DNA from 4 places in the Streptomyces sp. NRRL S-920 genome. Region 1 is predicted to be linked to each of the others. Evidence: riboswitches for the same ligand, from Rfam matches in the RefSeq annotation. Region 1 holds a riboswitch; each other region holds the start of a gene.
The links. Region 1 has a riboswitch for cyclic di-AMP ahead of IG54_RS0107160 (M23 family metallopeptidase). Riboswitches for the same ligand answer to the same signal wherever they lie in the genome.
Positions count from the first base shown of each region.

Region 2: linked by a shared signal. The riboswitch ahead of IG54_RS43900 (transglycosylase family protein) and the one ahead of IG54_RS0107160 (M23 family metallopeptidase) in region 1 are both predicted to bind cyclic di-AMP.
Region 3: linked by a shared signal. The riboswitch ahead of IG54_RS0127790 (M23 family metallopeptidase) and the one ahead of IG54_RS0107160 (M23 family metallopeptidase) in region 1 are both predicted to bind cyclic di-AMP.
Region 4: linked by a shared signal. The riboswitch ahead of IG54_RS0100370 (transglycosylase SLT domain-containing protein) and the one ahead of IG54_RS0107160 (M23 family metallopeptidase) in region 1 are both predicted to bind cyclic di-AMP.

Region 1 covers NZ_JODF01000006.1:122,250-125,781, forward strand. Annotated here, with positions in the region: gene IG54_RS0107150 (M16 family metallopeptidase) at 1-124, shown strand, start outside; gene IG54_RS0107155 (M16 family metallopeptidase) at 121-1,506, shown strand; cyclic di-AMP (ydaO/yuaA leader) riboswitch at 1,703-1,865, shown strand; gene IG54_RS0107160 (M23 family metallopeptidase) at 1,878-2,681, shown strand; gene IG54_RS0107165 (GntR family transcriptional regulator) at 2,889-3,532, shown strand, end outside.
Region 2 covers NZ_JODF01000064.1:1,160-4,691, forward strand. Annotated here, with positions in the region: gene IG54_RS0131295 (cytochrome P450 family protein) at 1-236, shown strand, start outside; gene IG54_RS0131300 (transglycosylase family protein) at 362-1,453, shown strand; cyclic di-AMP (ydaO/yuaA leader) riboswitch at 1,648-1,834, shown strand; partial or broken gene IG54_RS43900 (transglycosylase family protein) at 1,839-2,241, shown strand; partial or broken gene IG54_RS43905 (LysM peptidoglycan-binding domain-containing protein) at 2,361-2,564, shown strand; gene eno (phosphopyruvate hydratase) at 2,885-3,532, shown strand, end outside.
Region 3 covers NZ_JODF01000048.1:20,816-24,347, reverse strand. Annotated here, with positions in the region: gene IG54_RS0127795 (PP2C family protein-serine/threonine phosphatase) at 153-1,292, shown strand; cyclic di-AMP (ydaO/yuaA leader) riboswitch at 1,467-1,614, shown strand; gene IG54_RS0127790 (M23 family metallopeptidase) at 1,626-2,714, shown strand; gene IG54_RS0127785 (aldo/keto reductase) at 2,794-3,532, shown strand, end outside.
Region 4 covers NZ_JODF01000001.1:97,334-100,865, forward strand. Annotated here, with positions in the region: gene IG54_RS37495 (EF-hand domain-containing protein) at 1-35, shown strand, start outside; gene hppD (4-hydroxyphenylpyruvate dioxygenase) at 32-1,177, shown strand; gene IG54_RS0100370 (transglycosylase SLT domain-containing protein) at 1,202-1,939, opposite strand; cyclic di-AMP (ydaO/yuaA leader) riboswitch at 1,943-2,098, opposite strand; gene IG54_RS0100375 (hypothetical protein) at 2,654-3,019, shown strand; gene IG54_RS0100380 (hypothetical protein) at 3,132-3,395, shown strand; partial or broken gene IG54_RS42410 (glycosyltransferase family 2 protein) at 3,441-3,532, shown strand, end outside.

The DNA of each region.
Region 1 (3,532 bases):
GGAGGTCCAGGAGGTCGCCAAGGCCCGCCTGCGTCCCGACAACCGCGCGGTCCTCGTGTACGAGCCCGTGACGGCCACCGACGGCGCCGACGAGACCGACGAGGAAGAGGAGGCGGCGAAGTGAGCGAGGCCGCGACGATGCAGTTCCACCCGCAGCCCCAGGCCGGCCAGGCCAAGCCGTGGGCCTTCCCCGCCCCCGAGCGCTCCACCCTGGCCAACGGCCTCACGGTGCTGCGCTGCGACCGCCCCGGCCAGCAGGTCGTCGCCGTCGAGGTCAACCTCGAGGCGCCTTTGGACGCCGAGCCGGAGGGCCTCGACGGCGTCGCCACCATCATGGCGAGGGCCTTCAACGAAGGCACCGACAAGCACTCCGCGGAGGAGTTCGCCGCCGAGCTGGACCGCTGCGGCGCCACGATGGACGCGCACGCCGACCACCCCGGCGTCCGGGTCTCCCTCGAAGTCCCGGTCTCCCGCCTCCCGAAGGCGCTCGGCCTGCTCTCCGACGCCCTGCGCGCCCCCGCCTTCGCGGACAGCGAGATCGAGCGCCTCGTACGCAACCGCCTGGACGAGATCCCGCACGAGGCCGCCAACCCCGCGCGCCGCGCCGCCAAGGAGCTGTCCAGGCAGCTGTTCCCGGCGACCTCGCGCATGTCCCGCCCCCGCCAGGGCAGCGAGGAGACGGTCGCGGCCATCGACTCGGCCGCGGTGCGCGCCTTCTACGAGAAGCACGTCCGCCCCGCCACGGCCACCCTGGTGGTCGTCGGCGACCTCGCGGGCACCGACCCGGACGCCGTCCTCGCGGACACCGTGGGCACCTGGACGGGTGGCACCGCCGAGGCCCGCCCGATGCCGCCGATCACCGCCGACGACACGGGCCGCGTCGTCATCGTGGACCGCCCCGGAGCCGTCCAGACGCAGCTCCTCATCGGCCGCATCGGGCCGGACCGGCACGACAGGGTCTGGCCCGCCCAGGTCCTCGGCACGTACTGCCTGGGCGGCACCCTCACCTCCCGTCTGGACCGCGTCCTGCGCGAGGAGAAGGGATACACCTACGGCGTACGGGCGTTCAGCCAGGTCCTGCGCTCCGCCCCGGACGGCACGGGCGCCGCGATGCTCGCCATCAGCGGATCGGTGGACACGGAGTCCACGGGGCCCGCGCTCGACGACCTCTGGAAGGTCCTGCGCACGCTCGCCGCGGAGGGCCTGACCGACGCCGAGCGCGACGTGGCGGTGCAGAACCTGGTGGGTGTGGCCCCGCTCAAGTTCGAGATGGCCGCCTCCGTGGCCGCCACGCTGGCCGACCAGGTCGAGCAGAACCTCCCGGACGACTTCCAGGCGCAGCTCTACCGGCAGTTGGCGGCGACCGGCACCGTGGAGGCCACCGCGGCCGTCGTGAGCGCCTTCCCGGAGGACCACTTGGTGACGGTCCTCGTCGGGGACGCCGCACGGATCGAGGAGCCCGTCAAGGCGCTCGGCATCGGCGAAGTGAGTGTGGTCACGGGCTGAGTGACAGGCAGGACATATCGGGACCCCGGCGACCTTTTCGGCCGCCGGGGTTCTCATATGTCCGAATTCATATGGAGGTTGCCTGTCTGCCGTGTGGCGTGCGCTACAAAAGTCGCGTTCTGTTTGTCGATTGACAGAGGGCACGTTTAGCGTCAGTCCGTCTGTTCGTCACGCAGTACGTCGCACCCGCGGCACCGGACAGTCATCGCCGAGTCCCCGTACGGCGCGAGCCAGGGGAGCCGGGGACCCACATGTCCCCTGGGGTGAATCGGGCACCTTGCCGTCAGGCGAGGGACTCGTAGGAGACCTTCCTGCTCCGAACCCGTCAGCTAACCCGGTAGGCGAGAAGGAAGGAAAGGATCAGCCGCTTCATGGCGTTCACCCGTGCCACCGGGAAGCACCGTCGTCCCAGCCGCCTCACCCGCACCACTGCGAACGTCGCGGGCGTCGCCGCGCTCACCACCACCGGCGTCATCGGAGGCATGGCCGCTCCCGCGCTCGCCGCCGCCGACGACGCGGCCGTCGAGCACACCGGGCTCACCCAGGCGATATCCGTCGGCGGTTCACTCGCCGAGACGATCGACGCGCAGGCCGCCGCCCAGCGGCAGGCCGCCGACGACGCGGCCGCCGCCAAGCTGGCCGAAGCGGCCGCCAAGAAGAAGGCCGCGGAGGACAAGCGCAAGGCCGAGGCCGAGGCCAAGGTGAAGGCCAAGAAGGAGCGCGAGGCCAAGGAGCGCGCCGCCCGCGAGGCCGAGCGCAAGCGCCTGAACACCTACGTCTCCCCGATCGCCGGCTCGTACGTCTCCACGGGCTACCAGACCGGTGGCGCCATGTGGTCCTCCGGCAGCCACACGGGCGTCGACTTCCACGCCGCGTCCGGCACCACGGTCCACGCCGTCGGCGGCGGCACCGTCGTCGAGGCGGGCTGGGGCGGCGCCTACGGCAACAACGTCGTGATCAAGATGAACGACGGTACGTACACCCAGTACGGCCACATGTCGTCCCTCAGCGTCACCGTCGGCCAGACGGTCACCCCGGGCCAGCAGATAGGCCTCTCGGGCTCCACCGGCAACTCCAGTGGCCCGCACCTCCACTTCGAGGCCCGCACCGGCGCCGAGTACGGCTCGGACATCGACCCCGTGGCGTACCTCCGCTCGCACGGCGTCAACGTCTGACCGCCCCGCACTTCACCGAAGGCCCCGGCTCTCCCGAGCCGGGGCCTTCGTCGTTTCCGGACCGACCGTTTCCCGGCCCGTTCGCCTTTGGCCAAAAGATATCCATGGATTCCGACCCGCCATCGGAAAATCCGATGCCCTGCAATAGAGTCGCTGAACGAGCGTCGGTCGACCGCGTTTCGCGGGGATTAAGGCGGAGGTCCGGTCATGCGCATTCCCGCGCACTCGGTATGCACGGCCATCCGGGACGACATTGTCTCCGGTGTCTACGAAAGGGGCGGTCGGCTCGCCGAGGAGCTTCTCGCGCGCCGGTACGGCGTCTCGCGCGTCCCTGTGCGCGAGGCCCTGCGCACCCTGGAGGCCGAGGGCTTCGTCGTCACGCGGCGGCACGCGGGCGCCTGCGTCGCCGAGCCCACGGAGCAGGAGGCCGCCGACCTCCTGGAGCTGCGCACCCTGCTCGAACCCCTCGCCGCGGCCCGCGCCGCCCAGCGCCGCACCGACGCGCACCTCAAGGTCCTGCGCGGCCTCGTCCGGCTGGGCCAGCAGCGGTCGCGGAAGGGTCAGGGGGAGGATCTGCGCTCGCTGGACGGCTGGTTCCACGAGACGCTCGCCCAGGCGTCCGGCAGCCCCGGCCTCATCACGCTGCTCACCCAGCTCCGGCACAAGATCGCCTGGATGTACGTCGTCGAGCCCCCGGCCACGCCGGTCGAGTCCTGGGCCGAGCACGCGGCGATCGTCGACGCGGTGGCCCGCGGGGACGCGGACCGGGCCAGGGCGCTCACCGCCGGCCACGCGGAGCGGGCGACGTCCGCGCACCGATTGCGCCATTCACCCCGGGGCGGGCGTGAGAC
Region 2 (3,532 bases), on a different contig from region 1:
GCACCGACAACCAGCACCTCGGATACGGGCACGGCATCCACTACTGCCTCGGCGCCCCGCTCGCCCGCCTGGAGGCCCAGGCCGCCCTCGCCACCCTCCTACGGCGCCTTCCCGATCTGCGACTCGCCTCGGATCCCGCCGATTTGCGGTGGCGCGGCGGGCTGATCATGCGCGGACTGCGCACCCTGCCGGTGGAGTTCACAACCGCACAGAACCGACCGCCGAGCGAGCCATAGCTGACGGGCCGTCATAAATGTGATGTGCACGTGATCTCCGCTGCATCGACTTGTGACAAGCGTTCGACTGCGGCTACCTTCACGTCGACTCGGGCACCCGGTGCCCAAGTCGCCGCAATAGTCTCGTGAAAGGCAACCGCATGCTCTCCGGCAATGGTCGTCACCGACGCCCCCGCCAGGCCCCGGCCCTGATCGTCGCGGCGGGAGTCACCGGATCCGCCATCGCCATCCCACTCCTCGGAGCCACCGGCGCGAGCGCCGCCGAGACGGTGACGTGGGACAAGCTCGCCCAGTGCGAGAGCGGCGGCGCGTGGAGCGCCAACCCGGGGAACGGTTACTACGGAGGACTCCAGCTCTCCCAGGAGACGTGGGAGCAGTACGGCGGCCTCGACTACGCGCCGAGCGCGGACCAGGCCTCCAAGTCCCAGCAGATCGCCGTGGCCGAGAAGGTCCTCGACGCCCAAGGCCCCAAGGCCTGGCCGAGTTGCGCCCCGATCGCCGGACTCACCGACGGCGGCGCCGAGGCCGACGTGGACCCGGGCGACCCGGTCCCGCCGGAGTCCACCGACTCGACCGATTCCGGAAAGTCCCCGGACAGGGGGACGGACAAGAAGGCGGACAAGAGGAAGGGCGAGGAGGGCGGCTCGGCGGACGACGACAAGTCCTCCGACTCCGGCGAGCCGTCCGACGACACGTCAGACACCCCGGGCTCCGCCGACGACGCGAGCGCCACCCCCGGCTCCGACGGCGCCTCACGAGACAAGAATCACGACGAGTCGGGCGAGAAGGACGACAAGGACGGCAAGGGCAAGGCGGACGACTCCGGCAAGTCCGGCCGCAAGGACGGCACTTCCTCCGACGGCTCGGGCGCCTCGGACGACTCGGGCTCCGACTCCGGTGACCCGGCCGCCCCTTCCGGCGACTCCGCCCCCGGGCGCCACCGTGGCGACCGCGCGACCGAGGGCCCCGCCGCGGGCAGCGAGAGCGGCAGCGGCGGCGACCGTCCGGGACGGCACGCCTCGCGCGGCGCCGAACGTACGGAGAAGGTCGCCGACGGGACGTACACGGTCCGCTCCGGGGACAACCTCTCGGCCATCGCCGACGACCTGGACGTCAAGGGCGGTTGGCACGGCCTCTATGCCGAGAACAAGAAGACCGTCGGCGACGACCCGGACCTCATCCTCCCCGGTCAGAGCCTCGATTTGGGCGAAAAGTAGGGGTAGTTGACGAACCGTCCAGGGGGTACTTCGCGCTGAATGTCCGCATTGGTGCGAGTGAGAGATGGGTCTCAGAAGCCCTGATCGTCTTTGAAATTCCGGCGATCGCGTGACTACGGTCGTCACCGCTCGCCATTGGTGGGCCCCGCCGGTCGGTACGCCGAATCCTGCCAACGGCCGGACGGGAACAGTCGTCGCTTATAGCGCCGTAGGCAGGAGCGGGGGACCCAAGGTAAGCGCCGGGTCCGCACGTCGGCTTCCGAGAGGGAGCGGGACGTACGGGACCGGCTAGGGGTGAAGTCGCACTCGGGAGAGTGCGACCGGGCAACTTCACTGGCCCGAACCCGACAGCTCACCTCGCAGGCGTCGGTGAGGGGATCAACTCATGCTGTTTTCCAGCAAGGGCAAGCACCGCCGTCCGTCCAAGGCCACCCGTGTCGTCACGCTCGCCGGTGTCACCGGTGCCGCCGTGGCCGCCCCGCTGATGGCCGCGGGCTCCGCCTCCGCCGCCACCCCCCAGGAGTGGGACGCCGTCGCCCAGTGCGAGTCCGGCGGCAACTGGTCGATCAACACCGGCAACGGCTACCAGGGCGGTCTCCAGTTCTCGCCGTCCACCTGGGCCGCCTACGGCGGTACGAAGTACGCGCCCACCGCCGACAAGGCCTCCAAGGCCCAGCAGATCGAGATCGCCGAGAAGGTCCTCGCCGGACAGGGCAAGGGTGCCTGGCCGTCCTGCGGCGTCGGCCTCTCGGGCGCCTCGCCCAGCAGCGGCGGCGGCTCGCAGGAGCAGGCCCCGCAGCAGCAGAGCAAGCCGCAGCCGCAGCAGACGCAGCAGCAGGCCGCCCCGCAGCAGCAGGCCGCGCCGAAGCAGGCCGCCCCGAAGCCGCAGCCCGCGCCGCAGACCGAGTCGAAGAAGACCGTCGAGACCCCGACCGGCAAGAAGGTCGAGAAGGGTGACGGCGAGTACAAGGTCAAGACCGGCGACACGCTGTCCAAGATCGCCGAGGCGCACGACGTCAAGGGCGGCTGGCAGAAGGTCTACAAGCTCAACGGCGACATCATCGACGACGCCGACTTCATCTTCCCGGGCCAGCAGCTCCACCTGAGCTGACCCGTCCGCGGCCGTGCCTCGGCGGACGCACGGCCGCTTCCCCGTCCCCACGGGCTCCCCGCCCCGGTGCGCGTATCCCCCGTACGCACCGGGGCGGGGCCATGTCCGCCAACGCTCCGCCGACTGCGAACAGACCTCGCTACCGGTGAGTAGAAACACGGGCTTCCGTCCCGTTTCCCCAGTATTTGGGCCGTTGTCCGTCCCACGGGACGGGCGGTCGGCTGGCCGAAGCCTCCGGGCCGGTTAGGCTCGGGAGACGCAGGGCCGAAGCGGCCCCGCGTAATCGTGTTTACGCGTCACACTCCCAGAAGGAGATGCTCGTGCCGTCCATCGACGTCGTCGTAGCCCGGGAAATCCTGGACTCCCGAGGCAACCCCACGGTCGAGGTCGAGGTCGGCCTCGACGACGGCAGCACCGGTCGTGCCGCCGTTCCGTCCGGTGCCTCCACCGGTGCCTTCGAGGCCATCGAACTCCGCGACGGTGACCCCAACCGTTACCAGGGCAAGGGTGTCGAGAAGGCCGTCCTCGCCGTCATCGAGCAGATCGGCCCGGAGCTGGTCGGCTACGACGCCACCGAGCAGCGCCTCATCGACCAGGCGATGTTCGACCTGGACGCCACGGACAACAAGGCCTCGCTCGGCGCCAACGCCATCCTCGGCGTCTCCCTCGCCGTCGCGCACGCCGCCTCCGAGGCCAGCGACCTGCCGCTCTTCCGCTACCTCGGCGGCCCGAACGCGCACCTGCTGCCCGTCCCGATGATGAACATCCTCAACGGCGGGTCGCACGCGGACTCCAACGTCGACATCCAGGAGTTCATGATCGCGCCGATCGGCGCCGAGTCGTTCTCCGAGGCGCTGCGCTGGGGCACCGAGGTCTACCACACGCTGAAGAAGGTCCTGAAGAGCAAGGGCCTGGCCACCGGCCTCGGCGACGAGGGCGGCTTCGCCCCGAACCTCGACTCCAACCGC
Region 3 (3,532 bases), on a different contig from region 1:
CCTGGGTGTTTTCCGGCCCCGTGTGCCAAGAGGGCGTGCGGCACCCAGGACGTGCGTAACCCGCTCGGCCCCCACCAGGTCGCCCCCGCACCCCGCTCCGGGAAGCCTGAGTGCGGCGCGGTGATGGGCGCGGACTCGGCGGGAGACAAGCGGTGGGGCAGCGTGGCGGAATGGGCGGCGGGACCACCGCGCACGAGCGGGCCCTCGTCCGCGCCCTGCCCGTCCTGCTCCTGGCCGTCGGGATCGTGTACGACGCCTCGACCCCGGCCGAGTTCACCGCCGCCCCGCTCTTCACCGCCGCCCCGCTGATCGCGGCCCCCTTCTATTCGCTGCTCCACACCGTTCTCATGGGCATCGCGGCCTCCGTCTCCGTCCTCGTACTGCACTACGGCAACACCAACACCAGCCATGTCGAGGCCGTCACCGAGCTGGTCACCGTGGCGACCGTCGCCGCCCTCGCGATCGTCATCAACCGCGTCATCCACCGCGGATACGACCGCCTCGCCACCGCCCGCTCCATCGCCGAGGCCACCCAGCGCGCCGTCCTGCCGCAGCCGGACCCCCGCATCGGCGGGCTCGACATCGCGGCGCGGTACGAGGCCGCGCAGGCCGACGCGTTCATCGGCGGTGATCTGTACGCCGTACAGGACACCCCGCACGGCGTACGGCTCGTCGTCGGGGACGTACGGGGGAAGGGCATGGGCGCGGTGGCGGCCGTCGCCGTCGTCATCGGGGCGTTCCGGGAGGCCGCCGAGCAGGAGGCCACGTTGGAGGCCGTGGCGGAGCGCCTGGAGCGGGCGCTCGCGCGGGAAGGCATGCGGCGGGACGGGCTCGACGCCTTCGAGGGGTTCACCACCGCCGTCCTCGCGGAGATCCGGCACGGCGAAGGGGCCGTACGGCTGGTCAACCGAGGGCACCCGGCGCCCCTGCTGCTGCGCGGCGACGGACGGCTGTGCGTGCTCTCCGCGAGCGAGCCCGCGCTGCCGCTCGGCATGGGTGAGCTGGGGTTCTGGCCGGACCGGGCGGACGAGTCGGAGTTCCCGCCCGGCGCGATGCTGCTCTTCTACACAGACGGCCTCTCGGAGGCGCGGGACGCCGCGGGGGAGTTCTACGATCCCGCGACCCGGCTCGGCGGGCGGATCTTCCCCGGCCGCGAGGGGCCGCACGCGCTGCTCGCCGCGCTCGCGCAGGAGGTACGGCGGCACACCGGGGGCGCGGCGACGGACGACATGGCGCTGCTCGCGGTGCGGCGGCCGACGGCCGGGGACGCCGAGGTCACCGGCCGTGACTGAAGTGCACCGCTCCGCAGAACAATTGACGTCCTGTCAAGGGAATGTGAAGTTCCGGTGGCGGGTGGGCGGGGGTCCGCGTTAACGATCAACCGGAACAGCTTGGAATACGGACCCCCTGTCTATTAACGTTCGATAACGCAGCACGGTCGTCCCAGCCGTCACTAGAGGCGGCTCCGTGCGCACACGCCTAATCCCGCAAGGGAGCCGGGGAACCACCAACTTGGGGTGAATCGGGCATCTGTGCATCCGTGCCAGCTGTTCGTAGGAGACCTTCCTGCTCCGAACCCGTCAGCTAACCCGGTAGGCGAGAAGGAAGGAAAGGAGTGCGCCCCAGTGGCGTCCAACCGGCCTGCCCCCCAAGCCGTGTACATACCGAACGACGACGATTTCGGTGGGTACGACCAGGAGACCTGGGAGGAATGGAATCCCACTGAGGAGTCCGTCCGTCCCGTCCGCGGCAGGCACCGTGTGCACAAGAAGGGCGGCGGCGGGCTCGCCCGCAGCTCCACCGTGCTGGGCGTCGGCGTCATCGCCGCCGTCGGCGCGGGCGGCATCGCCACCGCGCAGGACGGCAAGCCCCCGGTCTCCATATCGATGCCCGACCTGGGCGCCGTCACCGACTCGCTGCCGGAGGCCAAGTCCCTTCCGGGCGTGGGCTCCCTGATATCCGACGACGCGCCGGACGCCGCGGGCTCCGATGCCGTCCCCGCCGGCGCTCCGCTCACGACCGCCGGTATGACCACCGCCGACGCGGGGCAGGGCACCTCCGACGCGGGCGAGGCCCTGCGCGCCCGCATCATGCAGCAGGCCGAGAGCCAGCAGAACCAGGCGGACGACGCGGTGCGGACCGCTGCCGAGGAGGCCGCCGCCAAGAAGGCCGCCGAGGAGGCCGCCGCCCAGCAGAAGGAAGCCAAGCGCGAGGCCGACGCCAAGGCCGATGCCAAGGCTGCCGCGAAGAAGAAGAAGGAGGAGGAGGCCCGCAAGGCCAAGGCCCTGGCCGAGCGTCGCGCCAAGCTCGCGAGAAGCTACGCCATCCCCACCTCCTCGTACACCCTGACCTCGCACTTCGGTGACTCGGGCTCGATGTGGTCCTCCGGTCAGCACACCGGTCTCGACTTCGCTGCGCCGACGGGTACCCCGCTCAAGGCCGTGCACACCGGCACCGTCAAGGAAGCCGGCTGGGCGGGCGCGTACGGCTACCGCACGGTCCTGGAGCTGTCGGACGGCACCGAGGTCTGGTACTGCCACCAGTCCTCCCTCAACGTGAGCGTCGGGCAGAAGGTCAGCACGGGCGACGTCATCGGCCGCGTCGGCGCGACCGGCAATGTCACCGGGCCCCACCTCCACCTGGAAGTCCGCACCTCCGGCGGCGCCGCCATCGACCCGCTGGCCTGGCTGCGGAGCAAGGGCCTCAACCCCTGAGCGGTCCCGTAGGGCGGACTTGACGTTCCCTTGGGGGAGTTCCCGGAATTCGTTTTCCGGCAAGGACGTTGAGGAATGCATGACTCCTCTTCGTACCCTCGGCGGATCCGACCTCGAAGTCTTCCCGCTCGCCCTCGGCGGCAACGTCTTCGGCTGGACCGCCGACCGGACCGCGTCCTTCGCCGTCCTCGACGCCTACACCGCGGCGGGCGGCAACTTCATCGACACCGCCGACGCCTACTCGCACTGGGTGGAGGGCAACAAGGGCGGCGAGTCCGAGACCGTCATCGGCGAGTGGCTGGCCGAGCGCGGCAACCGCTCCGACGTCGTCATCGCGACGAAGGTGGGCGCCCACCCCGAGTACAAGGGGCTCGCCGCCGACACCGTCAAGAGGGCCGCCGACGCGTCACTGCGCCGCCTGGGCACCGACTACATCGACCTCTACTACACCCACTACGACGACCCGTCGGTCCCGGTGGAGGAGGTCATCGGGGTGCTCGACGAGCTGGTCGAGGCCGGCAAGGTGCGCGCCATCGCCGCCTCCAACATCAGCCCCGAGCGGCTCCAGGAGTCCCTCGACTTCTCCGACCGCGAGGGCCTCGCGCGCTATGTCGCGCTCCAGCCGCACTACAACCTCGTCTCCCGCGACACCTACGAGGGCCCGCTCCAGGCGGTCGCCTCCCGCTCCGGCCTCGCGGCCGTCCCCTACTTCGCGCTCGCGTCCGGCTTCCTCACCGGCAAGTACCGCCCCGGCGCACGGGTGGAGAGCGCGCGCAGCGGCCGGGTCGAGGAGTACGTGGGCAGCGAGCGGGGCGACC
Region 4 (3,532 bases), on a different contig from region 1:
CCGTGGCCGACCAACTCATCGGCTCGCCCGCGTGAGCAGTCGGGCGATCGGCTCGACGGCGTCCGCGGCAGGCACGCGGACGCCGTTCGTCATCGAGGGCTTCGACTCGGTCGGCTTCGCGGTCGGCAACGCGTTCCAGAGCGCACACTTCCTGGTGACCGCGTTCGGGATGACGCCGGTCGCCTACCGCGGCCCGGAAACCGGGAGCCGCGACGAGTGCTCGTACGTCCTGCGCGCCGGCGCCACACGGTTCGTGGTCACAGGTCCGACGCGGTCGCGCACCGCGCTCGGCGAGCACGTCGCCGAACACGGCGACTCGGTGTTCGACGTAGGGATCCGGGTCTCGAACGTCGAGGCCGCCTTCCGGCACGCGGTCGCCGCCGGGGCGAGCGGCCTCGATGAGCCGCACGAACTGCGAGACGCGGACGGTGCGGTCCGGCTGGCGAGCTTCGCGGCCTACGGCCCGGTCCGGCACACCTTCGTCGACCGGTCGGCGTACCGCGCCGCCTATCTCCCCGGCTACCAACCGTGCCCGCACACGTTTCCCCAACCGCCCCCCGTACCGTATTTCACGGCGATCGACCACTGCGTCGCCGCCGTCGAAGCGGGCCGGATGGACGAATGGGTCGACTTCTACCAGCGTGTCCTCGGCGGCGAACTGCTGGCGGAGTTCATCGACGGGGAGATCTCCACGCGGTACTCGGCGCTGCGTTCGAAGGTGGTCGCCGACAGGTCGCGCCGGGTCAGGTTCCCCGTCGTCGAACCCGCGCCGTCGGAGCGCGCCAGCCAGGTCGAGGAGTTCCTGCGCTTCCACGGCGGCCCGGGGGTACAGCACGTGGCACTCGCGACCGGCGACATCCTGCGCGCCGTGGACGGCATGCGCGCGGCCGGAGTTCAGTTCCTGCCGGCCCCGGCCGCGTACTACGAGGACCCGGGCCTGCTCGCCCGCATGGGCCCGATCAGCTCGCCGATCAGCGAGCTGCGTGACCGCGGGGTCCTGGTCGACCAGGACGAGAACGGCCACCTCCTGCAAATCCTCACCAAGCCCGTGCAGGACCGGCCGACCGGCTTCTTCGAGCTGATCGAGCGGCACGGCTCGGAAGGCTTCGGGGTCGGCAACTTCGCCGCCCTCTTCCACGCCATCGAACGGGAGCAGGACCGACGCGGCAACCTGTGAGCCGCCGAGGCCTGGCGCCGAGGCCTAGTACGGACCGTTCACATTGTCGATCGAGCCGTAGCGGTCGGCCGCGTAGTTGCAGGCGGCCGTGATGTTGGCGACGGGGTCGTAGCTGTCCAGCGACGTGCCCGGGACGTGGTACGCGGCGAACGTGGGGGCGATGACCTGGAGGAGCCCCTTGGACGGGGTGCCGGCGACCGCGTTGGAGTCCCAGTTGTTGATGGCCAGCGGGTTGCCGGAGGACTCGCGCATGACGTTGCGGTGGATGCCCTCGTAGGAACCGGGTATGCCGTGCTGGGCCATGATGTCGAGCGACTCCCTGATCCAGCCGTCGAGGTTGTTGGCGTAGGTCTTCTTCGCCGGGGCGGCGGCAGGCACGGCCGCACGCTCGGAGCGGTCCGCCCGCTCGGCGGACGCGGGGGAGGCGTCCGTCTTCTTCGCGGGCTCCGCCGCGCCCTTCGCGCCGAGCGTGAGCTTGAGGCCGGGGTGGATCAGCTTCGGGTCGCCGCCGAGGACGCCGCGATTGTCCTCGTACAGCTTCTTCCAGCCACCGCTCACGGAGTGCTCCCGGGCGATCTTGGAGAGGGAGTCGCCCGCGACGACGACGTACGTGCTCGCGTCCGCGGCCGGCTTAGGGGCCGCGCCGGCGCTCGTCGCGCCCAGCACCGGCAGGACGAGGACGGCTCCACCCGTTCCCGCGGCGGCGATACCGCGGTTGAGCGATCTGGACTTCGGACGGCGGTGCTTTCCCTTTGCGGGCATGAAAAAGTTCCTCTCCGTCGCCTGCGAGGTGAGCTGTCGGGTTTGGACGGGAGCTGTCCCGGCGCATTTGAACGCGCCTTCACCCCGAGCCGTTCCGGAAACCGGATCGGCGGCTTACCTGGGTCCCCCGCTCCTGCCGTGGGTGAGTGAGTGGAAGGGTTTCCGGGCAGCGGCAGGATTCGGCGTTCCGCCCGGATTGACGGTGACATTAAGCGAGAAAGGCGGGACGGAACAAGGCGGGAATTCACACAGGCGAATACGGAGAGTCGTCCTGGGGAGTCAGAACTCCTCGCTCTTTCTGATCAACAAAGCCAACTCGCTTTGCGGGGAACGGAAATGCGCGCGGTGGCCCTAATGATCACGGCTGTCGGCGTGACCCATTTCACTGAATGGGGAGGGGGGAATTCGGGGCTATCGTGATTTCCGCTGCAAAGAAGGACATATCGCACCCCCTGTCTCCGTGGGCATGCCACTCCAAGGGGACCTGTGACCCCACCAGGCCCTGATCGTTGTAGGGGTGCTCGGAGCGCCCCCGCTTCGTCCGAGGAGGAGAGCCTTTCCGCTCCTTGCCCCCAGCCCCCGCCAGGCACAATCGAGTTGGCTGCCCCTTGGATACGACCAGCCCGCACGAACCCCCCGCCGTGTCCGCCACCGCGGAGGCACGCGGCGACCGTCGAACGGCTGCGCCACGACCCGCTCGCCCCGGGCAACCCGATGGTCGACGCCAGCACCCCCAGCCAGTACTCCTCGCCCTGGACGGTGCTCCTCGGCGCGTCGGCCAAGCTGACGGGGCTCGGACCGTTCACCCTGCTCCGCGTCGCGGCACTGGCCTCGCTCACCCTGCTCGGCACAGGCGTCTGGCAGTTCACGCGCACGTTCACCAGGCATCGCTCGGCGCCCGCGCTGGCCCTTCTGTGTCTGCTGCTCCTGTGGGGCCCTCTGCGGACTCACCGGGACCGGCGGGATCCGCTCGTCGTCTTCTTCGCTCTCGGCGCGATGGTGGTTGCGGCAGGGGCCGCGAGCGGGCACTGGTGGTCGAGAACGGCCCTCGATTCGCGCGCGTCAGCTGCGCCGGGGTGACCTGGACAGTGCTGCTTTTCGGGGCCTGGACGCAAACGGGAGCACTCGGGTATGTCGTTCGTGCGGACGCGCTGCCCGAAGCGATCGAGCGCAGAACTATTTCGCTTCGCGCATGGTGCCCGCGTACGGGCCATACACCGTGGCCACCGGATACCCGGACTTCTTTCTGCCCGAGGAACGGCAGCGCAGGAAGACGGTCGAGCGCTACTTCGCTCCCGGCGCCGATCGCGAGGACCGCGTCGACGCGCTGCTCCGCTATCACGCCAAGTGGATTATCCAGACGAGGGGCGAGGGCGGACGGCCCGAGGGCGATCAGGCCCTGCGGAAAACCGCCACCGGGCCGACAGGGCAAGTCCTTTACGAAGTGGTCGGGTGACGGGCATTCCAGGACCACGGGAGATGGGCATGTGTGGGAGAGGAAATGCGTGTGTCTGATAGCCACCGTGGGCGCCACGGCAGAGAGCACGACGACGGGGCGGAGACGACGTCGCGTACCCCCGATGTAACTGTCGT